DNA from 3 places in the Candidatus Merdisoma sp. HCP28S3_D10 genome. Region 1 is predicted to be linked to each of the others. Evidence: riboswitches for the same ligand, from Rfam matches in the RefSeq annotation. Region 1 holds a riboswitch; each other region holds the start of a gene.
What was found. A riboswitch is a leader RNA that binds a small molecule or an ion and turns the genes downstream of it on or off. The one in region 1 is predicted to bind thiamine pyrophosphate.
Positions count from the first base shown of each region.

Region 2: it holds a riboswitch for thiamine pyrophosphate, as region 1 does, so the genes downstream of both, ACTNCH_RS05970 (YkoF family thiamine/hydroxymethylpyrimidine-binding protein) here and thiS (sulfur carrier protein ThiS) in region 1, are expected to answer to the same signal.
Region 3: it holds a riboswitch for thiamine pyrophosphate, as region 1 does, so the genes downstream of both, thiT (energy-coupled thiamine transporter ThiT) here and thiS (sulfur carrier protein ThiS) in region 1, are expected to answer to the same signal.

Region 1 is NZ_JBQHTG010000001.1:117,078-125,208, forward strand. Features, by position in the region: gene thiE (thiamine phosphate synthase) at 1-299, opposite strand, end outside; gene ACTNCH_RS00525 (thiamine phosphate synthase) at 301-933, opposite strand; gene thiH (2-iminoacetate synthase ThiH) at 926-2,179, opposite strand; gene ACTNCH_RS00535 (thiazole synthase) at 2,193-2,963, opposite strand; gene thiF (thiamine biosynthesis protein ThiF) at 3,006-3,641, opposite strand; gene thiS (sulfur carrier protein ThiS) at 3,643-3,837, opposite strand; TPP riboswitch at 4,054-4,157, opposite strand; gene ACTNCH_RS00550 (MATE family efflux transporter) at 4,242-5,609, opposite strand; tRNA gene ACTNCH_RS00555 (tRNA-Leu) at 5,718-5,800, opposite strand; tRNA gene ACTNCH_RS00560 (tRNA-Leu) at 5,805-5,889, opposite strand; tRNA gene ACTNCH_RS00565 (tRNA-Leu) at 6,073-6,155, shown strand; gene ACTNCH_RS00570 (L-threonylcarbamoyladenylate synthase) at 6,389-7,438, opposite strand; gene ACTNCH_RS00575 (iron-containing alcohol dehydrogenase) at 7,486-8,131, opposite strand, start outside.
Region 2 is NZ_JBQHTG010000002.1:172,518-180,648, reverse strand. Features, by position in the region: gene ACTNCH_RS05995 (hypothetical protein) at 1-187, opposite strand, end outside; gene ACTNCH_RS05990 (radical SAM protein) at 187-1,419, opposite strand; gene ACTNCH_RS05985 (energy-coupling factor transporter transmembrane component T family protein) at 1,430-2,146, opposite strand; gene ACTNCH_RS05980 (ABC transporter ATP-binding protein) at 2,143-3,588, opposite strand; gene ACTNCH_RS05975 (ECF transporter S component) at 3,581-4,168, opposite strand; gene ACTNCH_RS05970 (YkoF family thiamine/hydroxymethylpyrimidine-binding protein) at 4,190-4,828, opposite strand; TPP riboswitch at 4,950-5,050, opposite strand; gene groL (chaperonin GroEL) at 5,211-6,833, opposite strand; gene ACTNCH_RS05960 (co-chaperone GroES) at 6,948-7,232, opposite strand; gene codY (GTP-sensing pleiotropic transcriptional regulator CodY) at 7,453-8,131, opposite strand, start outside.
Region 3 is NZ_JBQHTG010000004.1:102,582-110,712, reverse strand. Features, by position in the region: gene argS (arginine--tRNA ligase) at 1-438, shown strand, start outside; gene ACTNCH_RS10855 (helix-turn-helix domain-containing protein) at 574-1,533, shown strand; gene thiT (energy-coupled thiamine transporter ThiT) at 1,634-2,308, opposite strand; TPP riboswitch at 2,348-2,448, opposite strand; gene ACTNCH_RS10845 (sialate O-acetylesterase) at 2,560-3,423, shown strand; gene ACTNCH_RS10840 (lysostaphin resistance A-like protein) at 3,407-4,174, shown strand; gene gltB (glutamate synthase large subunit) at 4,410-8,131, shown strand, end outside.

The DNA.
Region 1 (8,131 bases):
GCGCGAATCTCACTGACCGGAGCGTCCTCGATCCCCACGTGGACGCCGTCTGCGCCGCTTTTCAGGGCTACCTCCACGTTATCGTTGATAATCAGCGGGACGCCGTGGCGATGACAGATTTCCTTTACCCGGATAGCTTCCTGCAGAAATTCCTCCTCCGAAAGCTTCTTTTCCCGCAGCTGCAGGATCGTCACGCCTCCCGCCAGAGCTTCCTCAATCTGCTCTTCCAGCGTCTGTCCGCCGGTCCAGTGCCGATCCGTCACCGCATAGAGCAGCAGCATCTCTTTCTTAAATTTCATTCTATCTTATCCCCTTCTGTGTGTTCGCTGCCTGTTCTGTCTTTTCTGAAAAGGCTGACAGATAGCGTCCCGGCGCTTCACATACCATAGCGCCGCTCATGACGCACACGCCTGCTGCCCCTATAGCCATCACCGCTTTATAATTCTCCGGAGCGATTCCACCGATGGCATACACGGGGATCTTCACGCTTTCACACACCTGTTTCAAAAACTCCAGACCCCGCCCGGGCAGTCCTTTTTTGCAGTCTGTGTCAAATACATGCCCCGCAGTGATATAGGTACACCCCAAGGTTTCCGCCTCCCGGGCGTCCTCCGCGGAATGACAGGACGCGCCCAGCACGGTAAAATACGCCCGCTCATCCGGGGATAAGTTCCGCAGGATAGGCAGCGGCAGGTGGAGCCGCTTTACACCCAGCTCCAGAGCTATACCCGGAAAGCTGTGCAGAACACAGGGCGTCTGATATCTGTCGCAAATTTCTGCCGTCTGACGCGCCAGTTCCAGATATTCCGCCTCCGGCAAATCCTTTTCCCGCAGAATGATACCCCTGGGTCCCGCCGCAGCCAGCGCTTTTATACGCCCCAAAAAATCATCTTTGCAAAGCTTACGGTTTGTAATCACTAACACATTAGACATACACATAATCATTCAGCACCGGCTGAAGTCCTTCCTCCGTGATATCTTCATACATGGTCTCAAAGCTCCGCCCATCGTTGATCTCAAACTGCTCGTCGCCGGTCTCTGTTCCGTCGTCCTTGCCGCTATATTTACTCTCATGATCCCCGATACCGGTGGATACGCCTGCAGACACCTTCGTCGCCGCAATCTTCACGATCCCGTTCCGGAAGGACGCGCTCTCCCGGGAGGATACGGTGATCCCCACGTAGGGCAGAAAGATCCGGTACGCGCAGATAATCTGGCACAGCTGCTTTTCATGGACGTCCAGCGGATTGATCTTATCGTTGTTGATAATCGGACGCAGTCTCGGACAGGACAGGGACATTTCCGCATGGGGATATTTCCGCTGCAGATAATAGACATGCAGCGCGCTTGCCAGCGCGTCCCTATGAAAATCCGACAGCCCCAGAAGCGCCGAAAAGCCCACGCCGCGCATGCCGCCCATCAGTGCCCGCTCCTGGGCGTTGAACCGGTAGGGCCATACACGCTTGTGTCCCATCAGATGCAGCGTTTCATACTTATCCGTATCATAGGTCTCCTGAAATACCGTCACGTAGTCTGCGCCGCATTCATGAAGATACCGGTATTCATCGGAATTGACCGGATAAATCTCCAGCCCCACCATCCGGAAATACTTCTTTGCCAGCTTACAGGCCTCGCCGATATAATCGACGCCGCTCTTACCACGGCTCTCACCGGTCAGAATCAGGATCTCCTCCATACCGCTGTCGGCGATAACCTTCATTTCTTTCTCGATCTGCTCCATATTGAGCTTCATGCGGTTAATGTGGTTATAGCAGTTGAAGCCACAATATACACAGTAATTTTCACAGTAATTGGCGATATAAAGAGGCGTAAACAGATACACCGTATTGCCGAAGTGCTTACTGGTCTCCCATCTGGCCCGCTCTGCCATCTGCTCCAGGAAGGGTTCCGCCGCCGGAGATAACAAAGCCTTAAAATCCTCCACGGAGCAGGTACGGTGCTCCAGGGCTGCCTTTACATCCTTCTCTGTGTACGTTTGATAATCATAGGACGCCACCTGGGACATGACCTTCTCACAGATGTCCGAGTCGATCTGCTCCATGCCCGGCATATATTCCATATGGTTGGTTCTGGAGGAGGGATCCGTCTCCAGCTTATGCTTCTTCGCCAGCGCTTTTTCGGAAAGATATTCCGAGTCTACAAAGAACTGATTTTCCATGTGCTCACACCTCTCAATCCCGCAGAAATCCGGTCAGCGGATCGGAGGCTGCCGCGCCCCTGGTCAGCACTCTTCCAAGCCCTGCCAGATAAGCGTTTCGTCCGGCCTCTATGGCGTCCTTGAAGGCGGAAGCCATAAGCGGCAGGTTGCCTGCTGTGGCCAGCGCCGTATTGGCCATAATCGCCGCAGCTCCCATCTCCATGGCCTCGCAGGCCTGAGAGGGCTTTCCGATACCGGCGTCCACGATAATCGGCAAATCGATTTCATCAATCAGGATCTGGATAAATTCTTTTGTGGCCAGTCCCTTATTGGAGCCGATGGGAGACGCCAACGGCATAACGGAAGCTGCTCCTGCGTTCACCAGATCTCTTGCCACATTCAGGTCCGGATACATATAGGGCATGACCACGAAGCCCTCCTTCGCCAGAATCTCGGTGGCTTTAATGGTCTCCTGATTGTCCGGCAGAAGATACTTGGAATCCCGCATAATCTCCACCTTTACAAAATCGCCGCAGCCAAGCTCTCTGGCCAGCCGCGCGATACGGACTGCTTCTTCCGCAGTTCTCGCGCCGCTGGTGTTGGGGAGCAGTGTCACATGATCCGGAATATAATCCAGGATATTTTCATGCTCTCTGGTGTTCGCCCTGCGTACCGCCAGTGTGATGATCTCTGCTCCTGCGTCCTTTACCGCAGCCTCGATTAAGTTCAGGGAATATTTTCCAGATCCAAGAATGAAACGGGAATGGAATTCATGTCCCCCCAGTGTCCATGTATCGTTGTTCATATGTATACCTTCTTTCTCTTAAATTTCGCTTTTTATACTCTTCTACGGCTCCGGCTCTCCCGCCAGAATCCGTATCACCATATGGGCCTCGTGGGCCGCGCAGGTCATGACCCGGCTGGAAACCAGCGTGCCGCACTCCTTCACATCGCTGACGCCGTCCCCACAGAGATAAAACCGCTTCGTAACCCGCCGGGTCTGTATCCGGTTCACGCTGTCCATGCCGGCCATACCGGAGCCGGACAACAGATATTTCTCCGGAAATTTCTCCAGCACGGTATTGACCAGCATTGCTTTGCACTCCGGATTGTCAAAGGCCTCGCAGACCAGGTCCGCGTCCGTAAGAAGCTCTCCTATATTGTCCTCCGTAATACGGAGCGTATGAGTCTCCAGCTCGATATAGGGCGCGATTTCTTTCAGATTTGCCGCCAGCGCCTCCGTCTTCGGAAGCCCCAGCTGGCTTGCCTTGTACTGCTGCCGGTGAAGATTCGAGATATCCACCCGGTCAAAATCAATCAGTATCAGCTTTCCCACGCCGGCTCTTGCCAGGCAGATACTGATATTGGAGCCTAAGCCTCCCAGGCCGCAGATGGCCACGGTCGTATGCTCTGCCCTTTTCTGGAAGGCTTCCCCATGCCGGGCTGCCAGGGCCCGGTGCCATTCTTCCCTTGTCGGTATCATCTCAGCCGCCTCCCACAAAGCTGACCACTTCCACGCTGTCGCCGTCCGCCAGCACCGCTGTCTCATACTGTGCCTTTGGCACAATATCGCCATTTCGCTCCACTGCGATCCGCTTCAGATCGTAATTGGTTCCGGCCAGATATTCCGCCACGGTTTTTCCGGCGATATTAAGCTCTGTTCCGTTTACTTTTACCATGCTTTCTTCTCCTGTCCCATAATTTTTCGCAATAAACGCAATAAAAAAGAATCCTGCTTCGCAGGATTCTCCGCCTGCGGCGGGTCGCCTAAGCGACATACTACAACTCCGCCGCAGTGCGATCCTGCCCGGAGGGCTTTTTTATGTAATAGGGGATTCCATAGGAATTTCCTATTACATAAAAAAGAAAGCCACCGATTTGGCAGCTTTCCGTTTTTCCTTTTTGCTCAGGTATCCCTACGTTGGCATTATCCAAATCAGGTTCTCGGTCGAAGGTCACACCTTCCTCTCAGCCTGTATACAAGCTCCCGTCTGTTTTATTGTCTTTTTGCATTATAGATCGATTTTCATAAAAGAACAAGGTCTTTTCAAAATTTTCCTGTACAGTTTCTACTACATATCACCTATACAAGTTCAGTCTGGCGCTTTTCCATTTTTCGCATATAGAGAAACCAGACCACAAAGATCGCGCCGCCCGTACATACCCAGGAGGCTACATAGATATTCATCAGCATATCGTAGGTGGGGAACCATTTAAATACCGTCAGAAGCCAGATCATACGGAATACAACCGTTCCCAGAATTGTGATAATAGAGGGTTCCAGGGATTTTCCCATACCCCGGAGCGCCGCGCTCTCCACCTCATAAGTGGCTGTCAGCCCCTCCAGCGAGCAGACATGATGCATCCGCACCAGGCCATAGACCGCCACACTGCTGCTGATAGTATAGATTCCTACGAAAAATTCGTCCCAGATCATAAAAATAATGCTCAAAATCTCGGTAAAGCCCATTCCAAACAGCATACAAAGCCAGAAGATCCGCTTACAGCGCTTCAGATTCCCCGCGCCAAAATTCTGGCTGGTAAAGGTTACTGCCGCCTGGGCAAAGGCGTTGGCAATATCATATGTAAAATATTCAAAATTCAGCGCCAGGGAGGATCCCGCAATGGCGTCCTCTCCAAAGGAATTGATCCCGCTCTGGATAAATACATTGGACACGGAAAAAATCGCGCCCTGAATGCCCGCCGGAATTCCAATCAGCAGTACCTTTTTCAAATCAGCACCGTCGATACACAGTCTGTGGAAGCAGAATTGAAATTCATCTGTTCTTGCATGGAGATGAACCATTACCAGCACCGTACTCAGCACATTGGAAATCACCGTTGCAATCGCCACACCTGCCACGCCCAGGCCGAATCCAATCACCAGAAGCAGATTCAGGAGCACGTTCAGGATACCGGACAGAATCAGGTAATACATGGGCCGTCTCGTGTCGCCATAGCTTCGAAGAATGGCAGCGCCAAAATTATAAAGCACCATGAAGGGCAGTCCGATAAAATAAATGCGGATATATAATAACGCCTCGCGGATGACTGTTTCCGGAGTTCCGGAAGCCTCCAGCACAAGCCGTGCCGTCAGCATGCCGACAGCCAGCAAAATCATTCCCAGCATTGCCCCGAAGGTCATAATCGTATGCACCATCCGGCTTATGCTGTCCCGCCTTTCCTGGCCGATCAGATTGGCCAGGGCCGCATTGGGACCCACCGCCAATCCCACAATCAGATTGACAAAAATTCCCACCAGCGCCACGCAGCTTCCCACTGCCGCCAGAGCCTGGGAGCCCGCAAACCGGCCTACCACCGCCACATCCGCCGAGTTAAACAGCTGCTGCAGAATACTGCTGAAAGCCAGCGGAACCGCAAACAGAATCAGCTTCCCCGCCAGGCCGCCGTTCAGCATATCCATTTCTTTTGTTTTCTTTCGTTCTTCCATCTTTATTTCTCTCCGCCGCAGTGCGATAATATTTTTTTGTAATAGGGGATTCCATAGGAATTTCCTATTACATAACAAAAGGTCTCAGAAATCATTCTGAGACCTTCATGCAGGAGATGGGACTTGAACCCACACAGCCTTGCGACTACAGGCACCTGAAGCCTGCGCGTCTGCCATTCCGCCACTCCTGCTCACTGCGGAAGATGGGACTTGAACCCACACGATTGCAATAATCACAAGATCCTTAGTCTTGCTCGTCTGCCAGTTCCGACACTTCCGCATTTAGTTGTTTGCTCGTTTCGTCAACGCGCTTGATTATAATAACACCGCTTTTAACAAATGTCAACTGTTTTCCCGAATTTTTTTCAAAAATTTTTATCCGATTTTTAAATTTACAAATTTGAAAATAATTTCAAAAAAGTGTTGACAATAGGAACACTTTCTGATAAGATACTATTTGTTCGCAGGAGTGGCGGAATGGCAGACGCGCAGGCTTCAGGTGCCTGTAGTCGCAAGGCTGTGTGGGTTCAAGTCCCATCTCCTGCATCATGAAAGCTTTTCAGAGGAATCTGGAAAGCTTTTTTTTGTAAGAACGGACGAAACCAGGAGCGGCGGAGGATTTTCTTCTGAAGTGTTCGGACGTTTCACAGACAGGCGTCTGTCTGGCTCGGACTCAAGGTCCGCTCCAGTCAGACACCAGTGCGCGAAAAGCCGGACACTATCTTAGAAGAAATTCCTCCGCCGCTCCTGGTTTCTGGTTTTTGATATAAACTAGATGGCTATACCCGTACTACTTTGTGGCCAGCTGCCTTCAGCAGCCGGTTCATGATGGCAGCACCGATGGCGGCGTCTTCGAAGGATTCGGAGAAGATACAATCCACATCCGTGTCGTCGAATTTACGAAGTACCTCAAAAAGGTGTTGTGCGATCTCTTCTTCGTTACTGCGGGCTCCCAGGCTCATGACCAGGCCATGAGGATAGCGTGACGCGGTTTCATCTGTAGCGATGATTCCCACTTTTTTTCCTTCCGCTTCGGCCTCTGCAGCCATCCGGTTCATGGTCTCGACTACTTTGTCGCTGGGACCTTCTACGATGGTCAGGTCGGCTCTGGGCGCGTAATGGCGGTATTTCATACCGGGAGCCTTTGGCTTAACGCCTGAGTTCGGAGCGATGATCGCCTTATCAATCTCTACCGGACCAATGACTGCTTCCATCATATCTTTCGTGATGGCGCCCGGACGCAGAATGACCGGAGGCTCTACACTCATGTCTACAATGGTGGATTCCAGGCCAATCACTGCCTGGCCGCCGTCCAGAATCATCTCGATCCGTCCGGACAGATCCTCTATCACATGGGCTGCCGTAGTCGTACTGGGCCGTCCCGATACATTAGCGCTGGGAGCTGCTATAAAACCTCCCGCCGCCCGGATAAAGGCCGCCGCGATCCCGTCGCTCGGCATCCGTACTGCTACTGTATCCAAGCCGCCTGTGGTCTCGGAAGGTACCCGATCTGTCTTCGGAAAAATCAGAGTCAATGGTCCCGGCCAGAAGGCATCCATCATTTTTTCTGCCTTTTCCGGCACCTTCGCCGCAATTTTATACAGATCCGCCCGTTCTTCTATGTGTACAATCAGGGGATTATCCGAGGGACGCCCCTTGGCTGCGTATATTTTCTTGGAAGATTCCGGATTCAGCGCATCGCCGCCGAGACCATATACCGTCTCCGTAGGAAATGCCACCAGGCCGCCGGCCCGGATAATATCGCCTGCCTCTTTCATGATTTCCGGATCGATATTGTCATAATCTAGTTTTCTTACCTGTGTATCCAAAGTTTCACCTGCTTATCGTTATTTTTTACATGATAGATCCAATATGGCTATTTCGCCATCCGGTAGATTTCTGCCATATCTGATCTGGTCAGCTTCTGAATGCTGCCGATGGTCCGCTTATCCATATGACTGCATTTGTAGGCCAGTTCCAGAATCTGTCCTTCCGTCAGTTCTACGCCCAGCTCTTTTATGCTGGTGGGCATATGAATGGATCGGAAGAAATCCTCCAGTGCTTCAATGCCTTCCAGGACGGTTTTTTCCGGATCCGCGTAGTTGTAAGTAACACCCATTACATTCACCGCGAACTTGGCAAAGCGCGGAACATCATTGAGATATACGTAGCGTGCCCAGCTTCCCCAGACTGCCGCCAGTCCTGCTCCATGGGTCACATCAAACATACCGCCCAGCTCGTGCTCCAGCTGATGGCAGGCCCAGTCACCTGCTCTGCCGCAGCCGGTCAGTCCGTTGTGGGACAGACTTCCCGCCCAGAAAACTTCAGAACGGGCGTCATAATCCTGCGGATTTTTCAGCAAAATCTTTGCCTGGTGCATCACTGTTTTTATAAGTCCCTCAGCCAGACTGTCTGTCAGCTCCGTATCCATCTCATGAGAAAAATACCGCTCCATGGTATGCATCATAATATCTACACAGCCGCTCATGGTCTGATATTCCGGCAGGGTATAGGTCAGCTCC
Region 2 (8,131 bases), on a different contig from region 1:
AAGCCCGGCCAAGAGGCGTATGTTCCTCCTCCAGAGCCAGCGCAAGCCCTCTTTCGCCTTCCCGTGTAAGAGAACCCAGTCTGTATAATCGTCCATGCTCCATTCGAAGGTATGCTTCCGTTTCCGGCCTTGCCAGGAGCACCGCGAACTTCTCAGGCAGCGGCAGCTTCTTTTTCTGTTCCAGCATTATGCATCCATCCTTTCCAGATCACTGTCCGGATGATTTCCGCAGTGCTTATAATCGTCGTTCGTAGAGATGAGTCCGTAGTTCTTCCGAATCTCATGAAAGCCTTTCGCCAGCCGGACATAGAATTCCAGCGGCGGCATAGGCTGGAAGCCCAGACGGGACGCCTTATGGGGCCTCCAGATGGTGCTCAGACAAATAACATCATGGCGGGCAAAAAATTCACAACCCTCGAAATTCGATTTCAGAGCCTCGTCCACTGTGGCAAATCCGCCAGGCTTTGCCAGCTCCGCGCCCGCTACAATCTGGGTATACACTTTTCCTTTTCCAAACACTTCGACTGCATCCAAAGTTCGTCTCAGCCATTCATCATGTCCTATCCAGGCTTCTTTCCCCGGGCACAGACGCTGAAACAATTCCTTATCCCAGACCTCAATATTGGGGCAGTAAGAGGTAAGTCCCGTTTCATCATAGATACGCTGCAGATCCTGCTTTTTATAAGCCGGAGCCATCAGCTGACTGGAAAAACGACCGTTAAAATTCCGGCCAATGGCCTGCAAGACCCGGATATAACGATCGATTTCCTCAGAAAATGGCGGTTCTCCGCTAAAATCCGTTCCACCGGACAAATAGATCTCCGAGAAACGGCCCGGTTCCTTTAATGCCTCCCGCACTGTCTCGTAGACGTCCTCGCAATTTACCTGTTCCAGGGTATGGGATCCGGTAAAAAACGCGCAGAAATGACACTGCTTTCCGCCCTCCCAGAGGCGGCATTTCTGATAGGCCGTCAGAATCATCTTCTGAGCCCGCACATCAGCGATAGCCTCCATGGGCGTACCCCTGCTGGTGGTTTTTCCAAAAAATTCCGGCCGGGGCACAAAATCAATCCGGTCGATGGGCTGTCCATTTTCCGACAGCCAGAATTCGCCTGTCTCCGGATTCCAGTCCGCCTTGTAAGGATCCTCGTAGGACTCCCCATAATTGATGTAGACATAGGTAGCGTCCCGTAAAAGGATTGCGCCCGGCATGACCTTTTTAGCAGTTCTGCCCGCAAAAGAGATCCCAAAGGGCTCCAGTTTCCCAAAACAGTAATCCGGCTTCTGCAGACGTTCCAGAGCCTGCTCGCTCAGCACGACACCATGCCATACCATGCTCAGTTTCAGGAGAATGAACGGAGACAGATCCGGATATTTTTCGCAGAGCTGCTCCCACTCTCTTATTTTCTTATATCCCATCTTATTCCTCCTATTTCAGGGAAAGTAAGCCCAGTACAATCAGGCCGTTCAGGCCAATCAGAAACAGATAATCCTTCCAGCACACACCCACCTGAAAAGCCTGCGCCCGGGGCGCTTCATCCTGAAACCCTCTGGATTCCATAGCCATGGCCAGACTCTCTGAGCGCTCCATAGCCTGTACCAGCATAGGAAACAGTCTTTTTGTAGATACCGGTCCTGTTTTCACGCCGCGTACCTGAAGCGCCGCACCAACAATATCATACTCTTCCCTCACCACCGGGAAGAAATGATACGCTGCCAGAATTCCATAGGCAAACTTGGGCGGCAGATGAAACTGCTGCATCAGGCTCATGACCAGTTCAAAGGCATTGGAGGTAAAAGCATAAAGCATACCGAGACCCCCGTAGGCCAGAATCCGGGAGGACAACTGCATAGCTGTCGTCATATTACTGGCATAGAGCGTGCGCTGTCCAAACATGGTCACTTCCACGCCTTCATTTCCGCCATTTCCGAAAAACAGTCCAGCTGTAAACATTCCGAGAGCCGCCAGCAGAAATGGCACCATGCCAATCATCAGCTTTCTGCGATTCACACCCGGTGTACAGAAGGTTACCAGGAAGCATATCACAGCAATCACCAGATTCAGCCGCACCCGAAAGGTCAGGGACAGTAAAAGAGAAGCAATGATCAGGCTCAGCAGCTTATAGCCCGGATTCAGTTTCTTCATAAAGCTCCTCCTTCCCATTCCTCTGTCGGAATTGCAGTCAGCTTTCCTTCCTGTAAAAGAAGAATCTGATTTGCACAGGCTTTAGCCAGTGCCAGATCATGGGTGGCCATCACAACCGTCAACCCATCTTTGACGCGGCTCATCAACAGATCCATGATAAAACGTGTAGACCGCTCATCCTGGGCGTAAGTAGGCTCATCCAGCAACATCAACGGGCAGTCTCCGGCCAGCATGGCCAACAGAGCCAAGCGTCTCTGCTGCCCCTGACTGAGTGTGTAAGGGGACTCCTTCTCCCATTGCCGCAAGCCGAACTCCTCCAAAAGCTCCCCGGCTTTTCTCTTCAGCACGGCTTCCTCTGCCTTTTTCCCGTAGACAGCCCGGAGCGTAGTCAGTACTTCCTCCTGTACAGAAAGACTTAAAAACTGAAACCTGGGATTCTGAAATACCAATCCCGGCCTTCCTGCGAGTTCCAGCCTTCCCTTTTTCCGCCCGATTCCTGCCATTGCCTGTAAAAGAGTCGTCTTACCGCTTCCGCAGGTTCCTACCAATGCCGTTACACTGCCCTTTTCTATCCGAAACGACAAATCCTTCAGAAATGGTTTTTTCCCATGATATAAAGTCAATTGCTCTGCCAGCACCATTGTTTCACTGTCAGCTCCAAGCTCCGCTGCGTGATATGCGCTGAGCCATCTATCATCCAGAAACAGCCCCCTCTTCTCGAAAAGCTCCCGTTTTTTTTGGATCTCCTCAGGGTAAATACTGCCCTCATCAAGATTCCCATTTTCTTCCATCAGCACGATCCGATCCATAAAAGGCAGCCACCACTGGGGCTTATGATCCACCACCAACAGGGTCAGTCCCCGTTCCTTCATCTTCCGCAGAAGTTCCGCCAGGGATTCGCAGGCCTTTGGATCCAGATTTGCAAAAGGCTCGTCCAGAATCAGCATATCCGCCTCGGTGGCCAGAGCTGTGCAGAGAGCCAGTTTCTGCTTCATACCTCCAGATAAGGTATAGATAGGCTGACCGGCTGTGTACTCGAGTCCTACGATACGTAGAAGTTCATGGGCTCTTTTTCGCAGATCGCCCTGATAATTCATATTTTCCAGCGTAAACAAAACCTCATGCTCTACCTTATCCATGCAGAATTGATTGTCCGGATTCTGGAATAAAATTGAAACCTTTTTGGCACGCTCCGCCGCCCCCAGCTTACTGAGCTCCTGACCATGTACGAGAATCGTCCCTTCCATTTCGCCCGCGTATTCCGGATAAAGTCCGGCGAGGCAGTACGCAAGGGTACTTTTGCCTCCGCCGGACTTTCCCATCAGCAGAACCGCTTCTCCCCGCTTTACCTGAAAACTCAGGTCGGAAAAAACCGGATGTTCATTTTTACTGTACCGAAAACCTAAGTGTTCGCAGGAAAGGATGATTTTCTCCTTACTCACGGCTGCGGCCCAGCTCATAGCCCTTTAACAGACCGCTCTTTGCCAGGCTGTCGCCAATCAGCTTGCAGATCAGACCTGAGAAGATCAGGGAGCTTACCAGACGAATCAGGAACAGTACGATCAGGAAACCTACAGAGAATTTACCGTAACCAGAACGTACAAAGCTCCACAGGAAGCTGGTAATGCAGCTTCCTGCCGCTGCCAGATACATCACCTTGCCATCAAATTTCTGATACTTATTTGCGGCAAATACGATCTCTGCGCCAACGCCCTGAATGATACCTGCTACGATAACCATCGGGCCGAACCAATTGCCCAGAAGAACCTCAATAACTGCCGCAATGACCTCTGCGATAACCGCTGCGCCCGGTTTCTGCAGAATGTAGCCTGCCAGGGTTGCTGCCATAAACCATATACCGAAGCAAATCTCATTTCCCAGAGGGGACAGGCCTGCAGGCGTCAGAGCGGTTGCTATAAACGAAGCCAGGTATACGCCGCCCAGATATACGACACCGAATACAATACAAATCATAGCTGTTAAGATGATCTCTTTTAATTTCCAGGTGTTTTTCTTTTCCATTTTTTTACTCCTCTTTATTCGTTAATTCTCATTTGTCGGGCTGTTTACCGATAAGGTAAAATGCAGAATGTAATGGGGAACGGCCTTTTCCATCAGGCTGCATACCTCTTCCAGGTAGTCAAACACCTCATGAATGTCACCATGAATCCGGGTGGCGTAATGAATGGTGGTAGGCTCCAGCCCCTTCTCCTCTGCCAGTCTCCAGACTCTGGCAATCTCATCGATGTAATCCGCGGTTCCCATGGGATACAATGCCAGCTTGCACAGTACCGGGAAGTGCTTATCCGCAATCTTTGCCTTGTTGGGTGCCTCGCCCTCACGGGTCAAAACACTGTCTCCGTCACAGTCACCCGGGCAGCCCTTAGAAAACTGTCCTTCCAGTGCCATATGCACATCCGGCTTCCATGCGTTGACGAACAGTGCCTTCACAGCGTCCGCCACATAAGGCAGCTTACCGCGGTATACGGTAGACAGCGCATCGGACTCGCTCCAGACTGCACTCGTATCAGTTCCCTCCAGCGCGCCCAGAATGATCGGCACGAAATGGTCAGTCATTGGATACAGGGAAAAACGGCAGCCGGAGATATCCAGCTTCGTTCCCCGTCCTGCCCAGGGCAGATCCGGACGGTTGCAGCCGCTGCAACAATTGTTGTTTTCCATATTTAAAACCTCTCTTTCTCTCATAGAGGTATCGGATTTCCGCAAAAATAGACAAAAAAAGAAGCTTTCTCGAAAAAAAGCCTCTTTCTATATCTATACTTATGCCAATACCTAGCCAATAAGTCTTTTCGAATCGCTTCCCTTCGCTGGTTCTAACCAGAGCAGGTTCAAAGAGTCGGCCTTATGCCCTCTCAGCTCCTAAGAGTTCCCCTAGAATTCTAATACCTGTATGAATTTTTATGTCGGTATAACTATAGCGCTTTTCTATGGAGATGTCAAGGCATAAATGGTCGTAACCGTCCTGCCGTCTAAGCCCTCAGGCAAAAACAAATACCCCGCGGCAGGTTAAAACCTGCCGCGGGGTATTTGCTTTGCTGATGTGTTACATCATTCCGCCCATGCCGCCGCCTGCGGGCATTGCGGGTGTTTCTTCCTTAATGTTTGCTACACAGCTCTCTGTGGTAAGGAACGTAGATGCTACGCTGGTTGCGTTCTGCAGAGCGCTTCTTGTTACCTTTGCGGGGTCAAGAATACCTGCGTCTACCATGTTCACATACTCTTCATTCAGTGCGTCAAAACCGACTCCCGGATTGCTCTCTCTTACCTTGTTGATGATAACTGCGCCTTCCAGTCCTGCATTTGCAGAGATATGGAACAGCGGAGCCTCCAGTGCCTTCAGGATAACCTTTACACCGGTCTTCTCATCGCCCTCTGTGGTATCAAGCAGCTTCGCTACCTGCTTGGTTGCGTGGATATACGCGGATCCGCCGCCTGCGATGATACCTTCCTCTACAGCCGCCTTGGTAGCTGCCAGAGCATCCTCCATACGAAGCTTTGCTTCCTTCATCTCTGTCTCAGTTGCAGCGCCTACACGGATAACTGCTACGCCGCCTGCCAGCTTGGCAAGTCTCTCCTGCAGCTTCTCACGGTCGAAATCAGACTTGGTCTCTTCGATCTGCGCGCGAATCTGAGCGATACGCTGCTGGATATCTTCCTTGGAGCCTGCGCCCTCTGCGATGATGGTGTTCTCTTTCTGAATCTTTACAGACTTTGCAGTACCCAAATCCTCAAGCTTCGCATCCTTCAGCTCACGTCCCAGCTCCTCGGAGATGACGTTTGCGCCTGTCAGGATTGCGATATCACGCAGCATCTCTTTTCTTCTGTCGCCATAGCCCGGTGCCTTTACACCAACTACCGTGAAGGTTCCACGCAGCTTGTTCATAACCAGAGTGGTCAGAGCCTCGCCCTCGATATCCTCTGCGATAATCAGAAGCTTTCTGCCGCACTGTACGATCTGCTCCAGCAGCGGAAGAATCTCCTGGGTTGTGGAAATCTTCTTATCTGTAATCAGGATATACGGATTATCCAGATTTGCTTCCATCTTCTCCATGTCTGTTGCCATGTAAGCGGAAATATATCCTCTGTCGAACTGCATACCTTCTACCAGATCCAGCTCGGTCTTCATGGTCTTGGACTCCTCGATGGTGATAACGCCGTCGTTGGTAACCTTCTCCATAGCGTCTGCTACCATGTTGCCAACTTCCTCATTTCCGGAAGAAACAGCTGCTACTCTTGCGATCTGATGCTTTCCGGTTACCGGGCTGCTCATCTCCTTAATAGCCTCTACTGCGGCGTCTGTCGCCTTCTTCATACCCTTTCTCAAAACGATCGGGTTCGCTCCTGCTGCCAGATTCTTCATACCTTCATGAATCATAGCCTGTGCCAGAACTGTTGCTGTAGTGGTACCGTCACCGGCTACATCGTTGGTCTTGGTCGCTACTTCTCTTACCAGCTGGGCACCCATGTTCTCAAACGGATCCTCAAGCTCGATCTCTTTTGCAATGGTAACACCATCGTTGGTAATCAGGGGCGCGCCATACTGCTTATCCAGTACTACGTTTCTTCCCTTCGGTCCGATGGTTACTCTTACGGTATTTGCAAGCTTATCTACACCGGCTTCCAGTGCTTTTCTGGCGTCTACGCCATATTTAATTTCCTTAGCCATTTTTAATTCCTCCAGTTTTTTTTTCAGATTTTTATATCATTATTCGGTCATATCCTGACGGATATGCACGCTCCGCTCAGGATGCCATTCGGCAAAGAATAATATCTTTCGATATTATTCTACAATTGCAAGGATGTCATTCTGCTTTACAATCATGTATTCCTCATCGCCAAGCTTTACTTCATTTCCGGCATACTTGGAATAGATAACTTTATCGCCAACCTTTACATACATGGTAATCTCTTTTCCGTCTACCATTCCGCCAGGTCCTACTGCTACAACCTCAGCCTGCTGCGGCTTCTCCTGGGACTTGCTTGCCAGAATAATTCCGGATGCGGTAGTCTCCTCTGCTTCAAACTGCTTCAGTACAACTCTGTCTCCCAACGGTACTAATTTCATTTCTATTCCTCCTTGGATCTTGTTCTTATCCTTTTTATTATTAGCACTCACTTACTGCGAGTGCTAACTTACGGTTATTATAGTAATGCTTTCCATTTTATTTGTCAACTGCTTTTTCGGAATTTTATTCTTTTTTTATAATTACAGGATAAAAAAATACAGTGCGGTTTCCGACCTGCTCCGGCCTTTTTCCGCACTGTACCTTTCTTCTATTCTGAAGTTATTTTGCTTCCTTTTTCAGCTTCGCCAGTTCATCGAATACCACATCGTTCACAACCTTAATGTAGGTTCCTTTCATTCCGGAGGAACGGGACTCGATCACGCCTGCGCTCTCAAACTTCCGAAGCGCGTTGACAATAACGGAACGAGTGATTCCCACACTGTCGGCAATCCGGCTGGCTACCAGGATTCCCTCGTTGCCCTTCAGCTCCTCGAAGATATGAGTGATCGCTTCCAGCTCAGAGAAGGACAGGGTGCTGATGGCAGACTTCACAATCTGAACCTTCCGCTTCTCTTCTTCGTTCTCCTCGTTCACGGAACGCATCATTTCCAGGCCTACGACTGTGGTGCCGTACTCGCTTAAGATGATATCGTCGATATCGTACTGCTCTTTATACTTATACAGGAACAGGGTTCCCAGACGCTCGCCTGCAATATCAATCGGAGTGATAATCGCCTGATAATCACGGACATTCTCAGACTCAAAGCCCAGGGTCTGCAGATTGACATTCTCCTTGGTGGACAGAATGCTTAAGAGACGCTCGTTCAGAGCCTCGTCTATATGGGCTCCCACTTCGTCCACAATCAGCTCCTGAATCTCACTCACGCCCTCACAGTGGCTGATACCCAACACCTTGCCTTTTTTACTGATGACCAGAACATTGGAATTCAGAATCTCT
Region 3 (8,131 bases), on a different contig from region 1:
CTGTCCAACCAGGCGTCCAAGGACTATGTCTTTGATATCGACCGCTTTACCTCCTTTGAGGGCAATACCGGCCCCTATATCCTGTACACCATCGTGCGGATTAAGTCCATTCTGAACAAGTATCAGGCTCAGGGCGGCGATCTGACAAAGGGACGGATTCCGGCAGCGGAAAATGACAGTCAGAAGACGCTGGAGCTGACTCTGGCCCGTTTCAACGGCGCGCTGGAGAATGCCTTCGACGAGCTGGCGCCCCACAAGGTCTGCGCTTATATCTATGAGCTGGCCAATGCCTTCAACAAGTTCTACCACGAGACGAAGATTCTCGGCGAGGAGAACGAGGAGAAGCGTGCAGATCTGGTAGCTGTGCTGCAGCTAACCAAGCGGGTACTGGAGACCTGTATTGATGTGCTGGGCTTCGAAGCGCCGGAGAGAATGTAAGATAAATATTATGAAAATAAATGGCGGAAAGTCCTAAAAATGCAGGATTTTCCGCCACTCTCATTTTATGTCATGTCCATATGTACGCATTTATGCTAAGATAAAATTAGAAAAACGCAGCAGGAGGATTTCACCATGGAACAGATCAAGACCGGAAAATTCATTGCGGAACTGAGAAAGGAAAAGGGCATGACCCAGGAACAGCTTGGGGAAAGGCTTGGCGTCAATTCCCGCAGTGTTTCCCGCTGGGAAAATGGTCACGGAATGCCGGATATTTCGCCCTTGCTCGAACTGGCAGATGTGCTGGGTGTGACAGTGCAGGAGTTACTGGAGGGAAGCAGACGGGAAAGGAAAAGTGGAAATGTCGGAGTCGTCACCTATGAGGGATTGCATACCGTGGTGCAGTATCTGAATCAGGAGCGGGCAGCCTGGAAGAAACAGATCGATTCCAGCCTGAAATTCAGTCTGTTTTGCGTAGGTGTGGCCACTGTCGGATATGTGGTTATGGAGCTGCTCCGGGCATACAGAGGAATAGATGGCGGCGGCATCATCGATGGAGTTCTGATTCTGATGCTGTGCAGTTTTATCCGTATCCTGCAATGCCAGCGTATGAACAAAGATGAATACGAGTTCACCACTGACCAGCTGGAAAGCCTGATGGAAAATCAGTGCCCGAAAATGCACACGGCTCAAGAGATGCTGTACTTTCTGAAAAGCCGCCAGCAGCCGGAGCCGGACGAAAGTAAGTGCGAGAAGATCCTGAAAGCCATCGAAACGGAATTGAAGCCTGGCGAAGCCGTCGAACTGGTCACTCAGTATGGCGAATACACCCGAAACGCTCTCCCTATGATGTGGCACCCTATCATCGCCTTCACCGACCACCGCATGATCATCGGAGGTGAACGTCAGAAGGGCATGATCCTGGTGGAATATGACACGGAAAGCTACGAAAAAGACGACATCATTTCCAACCGTACTGTATGTGACGGCATTCAATGGGAAATGCTCATCGGCACGAAGCAGGCGGAGCTTCGGTTTAGCTTCAAAAAGAAACGGAAACTGCAGAAAGATAGAGACAAAACCTCGGAAAAATAGAAGAAAACAGGGTTGCAAAAAGTTTTCGAAAAGGGGAAAAATGCCGTAGGTTCCGCAAAAGAACCCGCGGCATTTTTTATTGGCGTAAAAGAAAGAGTGTTTAATCAGCTACCGCCAACTGCTTCACCTGCGCGAACGCTTTATTCACCGCCGGAATCGCCAGCACAATCAACGTAATAGCCGCCTCGCAGCCCAGATAAGAGCCGTTGTAGGCCAGAGAATAAACCGGGGCGCTCATGCCGGATCCTTCCGCGTACATGCCGAAGAAAATCAGGCCGGACAGGAACGCAAAGAGGTAGCGGCCCAGGACGCCTACAATGTAGCCTTTCACAAGGCCATTTTTCTTGTTACAGAAGATACCGGACAAACCCAGTGCGCCGAAGGCCAGGACATAGTCCGTAATCATCTGGGGCAGGCTGATGATATAAGGATCGGAGATGAGCTGTAACAGGCCGTAGGCCACGCCGGTCATAATACCAGTCCGCAGGCCGTACCAGTAACCGATACAGCAGATGAACAGCATGGAAAACAAGGTAACGGATCCACCCATGGGAGCCTCAAAAAGCTTCAGGAAGGACGTGATCATGGCCAAAGCCATGGCAACGGCAGAAAAAACCAGGTGCTTCGTTTTGAATTTCGCCTTGTCTCCGGTGAGATAGCAGGCCAGAATCAGAAGAACCAGCATCAGGGCGACCAGAGCGCCGTAGCCCAGGCCTGTCAGGTTGTAGATGGTACCGCCGTATTCATCCACCAGCTTGGTAGCAAAAAGTGACATAAAAAAACCTCCTTAGGTATGAAAAAAATTTCACAGGAGGGGATACAAAAGATGCTTCCTTACGCCGGTATTAACCGGTTCAAGTAATGAGGGTCAACACAGAAGTGTATTCTCAGCCTTTGGCTCCCCTAGCTTTCGCTATGTGATTAATTTAAATATAGGTCAGACAGAGAAGAAAGTCAAGCGCGGATTTGACAGGGACAAAGAAGGGGCTTATACTTGTAAAATACAAAGCTATAAGGGAGAATACCATGAACCGAGTACCGAACAACAAAAAAGTCATCTTTATCTTAAGCGCTCTCTGCTGCCTTTTGCTGGTGGGCGTAAATCTCTATCAGCAGAAGACCTGGCGGAGTATGGATTTGATCCTCTGCATGGGACAGAGCAATATGAGCGGCGCCGGCGGGGACGCTTCGGAAGCGCCCGGGCTCACCGAAGGGGCGGGTTATGAGTACCGGGCCGTGACCGATCCGGATACCCTGCATGTGCTTTCAGAGCCCTTTGGAGAGAAGGAAAACCGGGGCGCCCTGGACGACACCGAGCTTCTGGAGCGCAAGGGAAGCCTGGTGACCGCCTTTGTAAATGCCTATTATGAGCAGACGAAGGTTCCGGTGGTGGCGGTCTCCGCGTCCCGGGGAAGCTCTTCCCTGAACGGCTGGAATACCAAGGGACTGCGGGAGGAAGCGGCGGATCGCCTTGCCGCGGCGAAGGAGTGCATGAGAAAGGAGAAAATCCACGTGCGCCATACCTATATGCTCTGGTTTCAGGGCGAGGCGGACGCCAACTTAAAGGCCACAAAGGAAGAGTATGAGACGGGCTTGCGCACCCTGGTTTCCTATATGGAGGAGCAGGGCGTAGAGAAATGCTTTGTGATAGAGCTGGGGCCGGATTTGGAGGATCCGGGAAAGCACCGGGAGGTAATGGAGGCACAGCTGGAGAGCTGTGAAAAAAATCAAGATATGGTTCTCGTGTCCGTCCTTCCGGCAGAGCTTCTGGATCCGGAGCTGAGAGACGTATTGGGGATTCATTATGGACAGGAGGCGTTGAACCAGATTGGGGCGGACGCCGGAAAAAATGCGGGAGAGTATGTAAAAGAGCATGGAGCAGAGAAATAGTATCGGAAAGACCTTATGGGACATCGGTTCCCCTTTTTTGCTGTATGTGATATTGAGTATGAGCCTCCAGGACGCCCTGGCGCTCTGCCTGACGCCCTGGCTGGACGAGGCGGAATATCTGACGTGGAGCCTGGCGGCGGTCAACGCGCTGGAGATTCCAATTTTTTACCGGATGTACCGGACGCGGCAGGGAAGCCGGAGCCGGGAAATTCCGGAAAGAAGCTGGATTCCGGCGGTTCTGGGCGCTGTCTTTTTGGGACGGGGCTTCAATCTGCTGCTGGGCCTGACGCCGCTTCCGACCCTGTTTCCGGGATATCAGTCAGCCACAGACAGCCTTTACGGCGGTGGGCTTCCCGCCCTTCTGGCAGCCAGCGTAGTGACGGCGCCGGTCCTGGAGGAGCTGCTGGTTCGAGGGCTCCTATATGGGGAGCTGAAAAAGGCGCTGCAGAACCGGTATGCGGCGATGGTCTGCGCTTCTCTTTTATTCGGAATCCTACACGGCAATCTGGTTCAGGGGATTTTCGCTTTTCTGACCGGACTTTATCTCAACTGGATTTGTGAGGCAGAGGATTCCCTGCTTCCGTCCATACTGGCCCACAGCGCGCTGAATGCTTCCACCATCTGGCTTTCGCAGGCAGAGCCAGAATGGCTTTCAAAGTTCCTTAGTTGGACGCCCGGATATCTGCTCCTGACGGCGGTATGTCTGCTGGCGGGCTTCGCATGCTGGAAAAAAATCCGGATTATGAAATAAAATAAGAGAAAAGATACAGCTTGAATTGTTTGGATAGGCTGTAGTATGAGAGAAAAAAGAGAAAATATAGACACAATTTTAAGAATATAACGGAATTCACAAATAATCTGACAACTATGGAAATATTTTCTCTTTACATCTGAAAAAATTCGTTGTATAGTACGGATAGAGTCAACTAAATTTCATAAGAAAGAGCGAGCAAAGGCGAGTTCAGAGGATCTGGAGGGATAATTTTATGAGCCAACAGAGCAGAGGATTGTATGACCCGCGATTTGAGCATGATAACTGCGGTATCGGCGCGGTGGTCAACATCAAAGGAGTCAAGAGCCACGAAACAGTGGCGAACGCATTAAAAATTGTAGAAAACCTGGAGCACAGAGCCGGCAAAGACGCCGAGGGCAAGACGGGCGACGGAGTAGGAATCTTATTGCAGATATCACATAAGTTTTTCTCCGAAGCAGTCAAACCCCTGGGCGTCTTTTTAGGTGAGGAGAGAGATTATGGAATCGGTATGTTTTTCTTCCCGCAGGACGAGCTGAAGCGCAACCAGGCCCGGAAGATGTTTGAAATCATCGTGGAAAAAGAGGGCATGGATTTTCTGGGTTGGAGAGAGGTGCCTACGGTACCCTCCGTTCTGGGAACTAAGGCGCTGGAGAAAATGCCGTGTATCATGCAGGGCTTCGTAAAGCGCCCCGCAGACGTGAAAAAGGGACTGGATTTTGACCGGAAGCTTTATGTGGCCCGCCGGACCTTTGAGCAGTCCAATGACGATACCTATGTGGTATCCCTTTCCAGCAGAACCATTGTATACAAGGGTATGTTTCTGGTACACCAGCTTCGGTCCTTCTTCAGGGATCTGCAGGATGAGGCCTACGAGTCTGCCATTGCCATCGTACATTCTAGGTTTAGCACCAACACCAACCCCAGCTGGGAGCGGGCACACCCCAACCGGTTCATCGTACACAACGGTGAGATCAACACCATTCAGGGAAATGCGGACAAAATGCTGGCCCGCGAGGAAACCATGGAGTCCAGCCATTTGAAGAAGGATCTGAATAAGGTGCTTCCGGTGGTCAACGCCTCCGGCTCCGATTCGGCCATGCTGGACAATACGCTGGAGTTCCTGGTTATGAGCGGCATGGATCTGCCTCTGGCAGTTATGATTACCATTCCGGAGCCCTGGGATAACAACAAGGCCATGTCCCAGAAGAAACGTGATTTTTACCAGTATTACGCGACCATGATGGAGCCCTGGGACGGCCCGGCGTCCATTCTGTTCAGCGACGGCGATGTGATGGGAGCGGTTCTGGACCGGAACGGCCTTCGTCCTTCCCGGTATTATATTACCACCGACGACAACCTGATTCTTTCTTCTGAGGTGGGCGTTCTGGATATTGATCCCACGAAGATTCTGGTGAAGGAGCGTCTCCACCCGGGCAAAATGCTTCTGGTGGATACCGTACAGGGTCAGGTCATCGACGATGAGCACCTGAAGGAAAAGTACGCGTCCGCGCAGCCCTACGGCGAGTGGCTGGACAGCAACCTGGTACGGCTGAAGGATCTGAAGATCCCCAACGAGCGGGTGCCGGAGTTCTCCGACGATGAGAGAAGAAGACTGCAGAAGTCCTTTGGATACAATTATGAGGAATACCGTACCTCAATCCTCCAGATGGCCCAGAATGGCGCAGAGGGTATCGGAGCCATGGGTATCGATACGCCGCTGGCAGCCCTGTCGGATCAGCATCCGTCCCTGTTTAATTATTTTAAACAGCGGTTTGCCCAGGTAACCAATCCGCCCATCGACGCTATCCGTGAGGAAATTGTCACTTCCACCACCGTATACGTGGGTACAGCCGGAAACGTGCTGGAGGAGACGCCGGATAACTGCCGTCTGCTTCGGATCAACAATCCGATTCTGACCAATACGGATATTCTGAAAATTAAAAATATGAAGGTGGAGGGCTTCAAGGTAGAAGTCATTCCCATTACCTATTATAAGAACACCAGCCTGAAAAAGGCCATGGAGCGGCTGTATGTGGAGGCCGACCGGGCTTACCGGGACGGAGCCAATATTCTGATTATCTCTGACCGGGGCGTAGATGAAAATCATGTGGCGATTCCGTCGCTGCTGGCGGTATCCGGACTGAACCAGCACCTGGTAACCACCAAGAAACGTACCGGCGTGGCGCTGATTCTGGAGAGCGGCGAGCCCAGAGAGGTTCATCATTTTGCCACACTGCTGGGTTACGGCGCTTGTGCCATCAACCCGTATCTGGCCCAGGAGACTATCCGGGAGCTGGTAGCCTCCCATCTGCTGAATAAGGATTATTACGCGGCAGTGGACGATTACAACAGTGCTGTCCTTCACGGCATTGTAAAAATTGCTTCCAAAATGGGAATTTCTACCATTCAGTCCTACCAGGGCTCCAAGATTTTCGAGGCCATCGGTATCGATAAAAAGGTGGTAGACAAGTATTTTACCGATACTGTCAGCCGGGTAGGCGGCATTACCCTGGAGGATATCGAGAAGCAGGCGGACGAGCTGCATTCCGCAGCCTTTGATCCGCTGGGACTGGACGTGGATCTGACGCTGGAGAGCGTGGGACGCCATAAGAGCAGAAGCGGCGGGGAGAAGCACCTTTACAATCCCCAGACCATTCATCTTTTGCAGGAGTCCACAAAGCGCGGCGATTACAAGATGTTCAAGGAGTACACGGAGCTTATCAACGGGGAGAACAACCGGGGCTATCTCCGGAGACTGATGGACTTCAACTATCCGAAGAAGGGCGTGCCCATCGAGGAGGTTGAGAGCGTAGATTCCATCGTGACCCGGTTTAAGACGGGAGCCATGTCCTACGGCTCTATTTCCCAGGAGGCCCATGAATGTCTGGCGATTGCCATGAATACCCTTCATGGAAAATCCAATTCCGGCGAGGGCGGCGAGAGCCTGGAGCGTCTGGAAATCGGACCCGACGGACTCAACAAATGTTCTGCTATCAAGCAGGTAGCTTCCGGCCGTTTTGGCGTGACCTCCCGCTATCTGGTAAGCGCAAAGGAGCTGCAGATCAAGATGGCCCAGGGCGCGAAGCCCGGCGAGGGCGGCCATCTGCCGGGCGGAAAAGTGTATCCGTGGATTGCCAAGACAAGACATTCCACGCCGGGCGTGAGCCTGATTTCTCCGCCGCCCCATCACGATATTTATTCCATCGAGGATTTGGCGCAGCTGATTTATGATTTGAAGAATTCCAACCGTGACGCGCGGATTTCCGTAAAGCTGGTTTCCGAAGCCGGCGTAGGAACCGTCGCGGCCGGCGTAGCCAAGGCGGGAGCCCAGGTTATCCTGATTTCCGGCTATGACGGAGGCACCGGAGCAGCACCCAGAAGCTCTATTCACAACGCGGGACTTCCCTGGGAGCTGGGACTGGCTGAGACCCACCAGACCCTGATTCTGAACGGACTGAGAAGCCGTGTCCGGATTGAGACAGACGGTAAGCTTATGACCGGAGAGGACGTGGCAATCGCCGCTATGCTGGGCGCGGAGGAGTTTGGCTTTGCCACCGCTCCGCTGGTAACCATGGGCTGCGTGATGATGCGTGTGTGCAACCTGGATACCTGTCCGGTGGGCGTAGCGACCCAGAATCCGGAGCTGAGAAAGCGCTTCCGCGGCAAGCCGGAATACGTCATCAACTTCATGCGGTTTATCGCCCAGGATCTGCGGGAATACATGGCGCGCCTCGGCGTCCGCACCGTAGACGAGCTGGTGGGACGCTCCGATCTTCTGAAGGTCAGAGAGGGGCTTAGCGGCCGTCAGGCAGAGATTGATTTAAGCAATATTTTAGATAACCCCTTTGCGGGCAAGGGCCAGAAGGTCATCTTCGATCCGAAGCAGGTATACAACTTCGAGCTGGAGAAAACCCTGGATCAGAGAGTGCTGTTTAAGCAGCTGCTTCCGGCTCT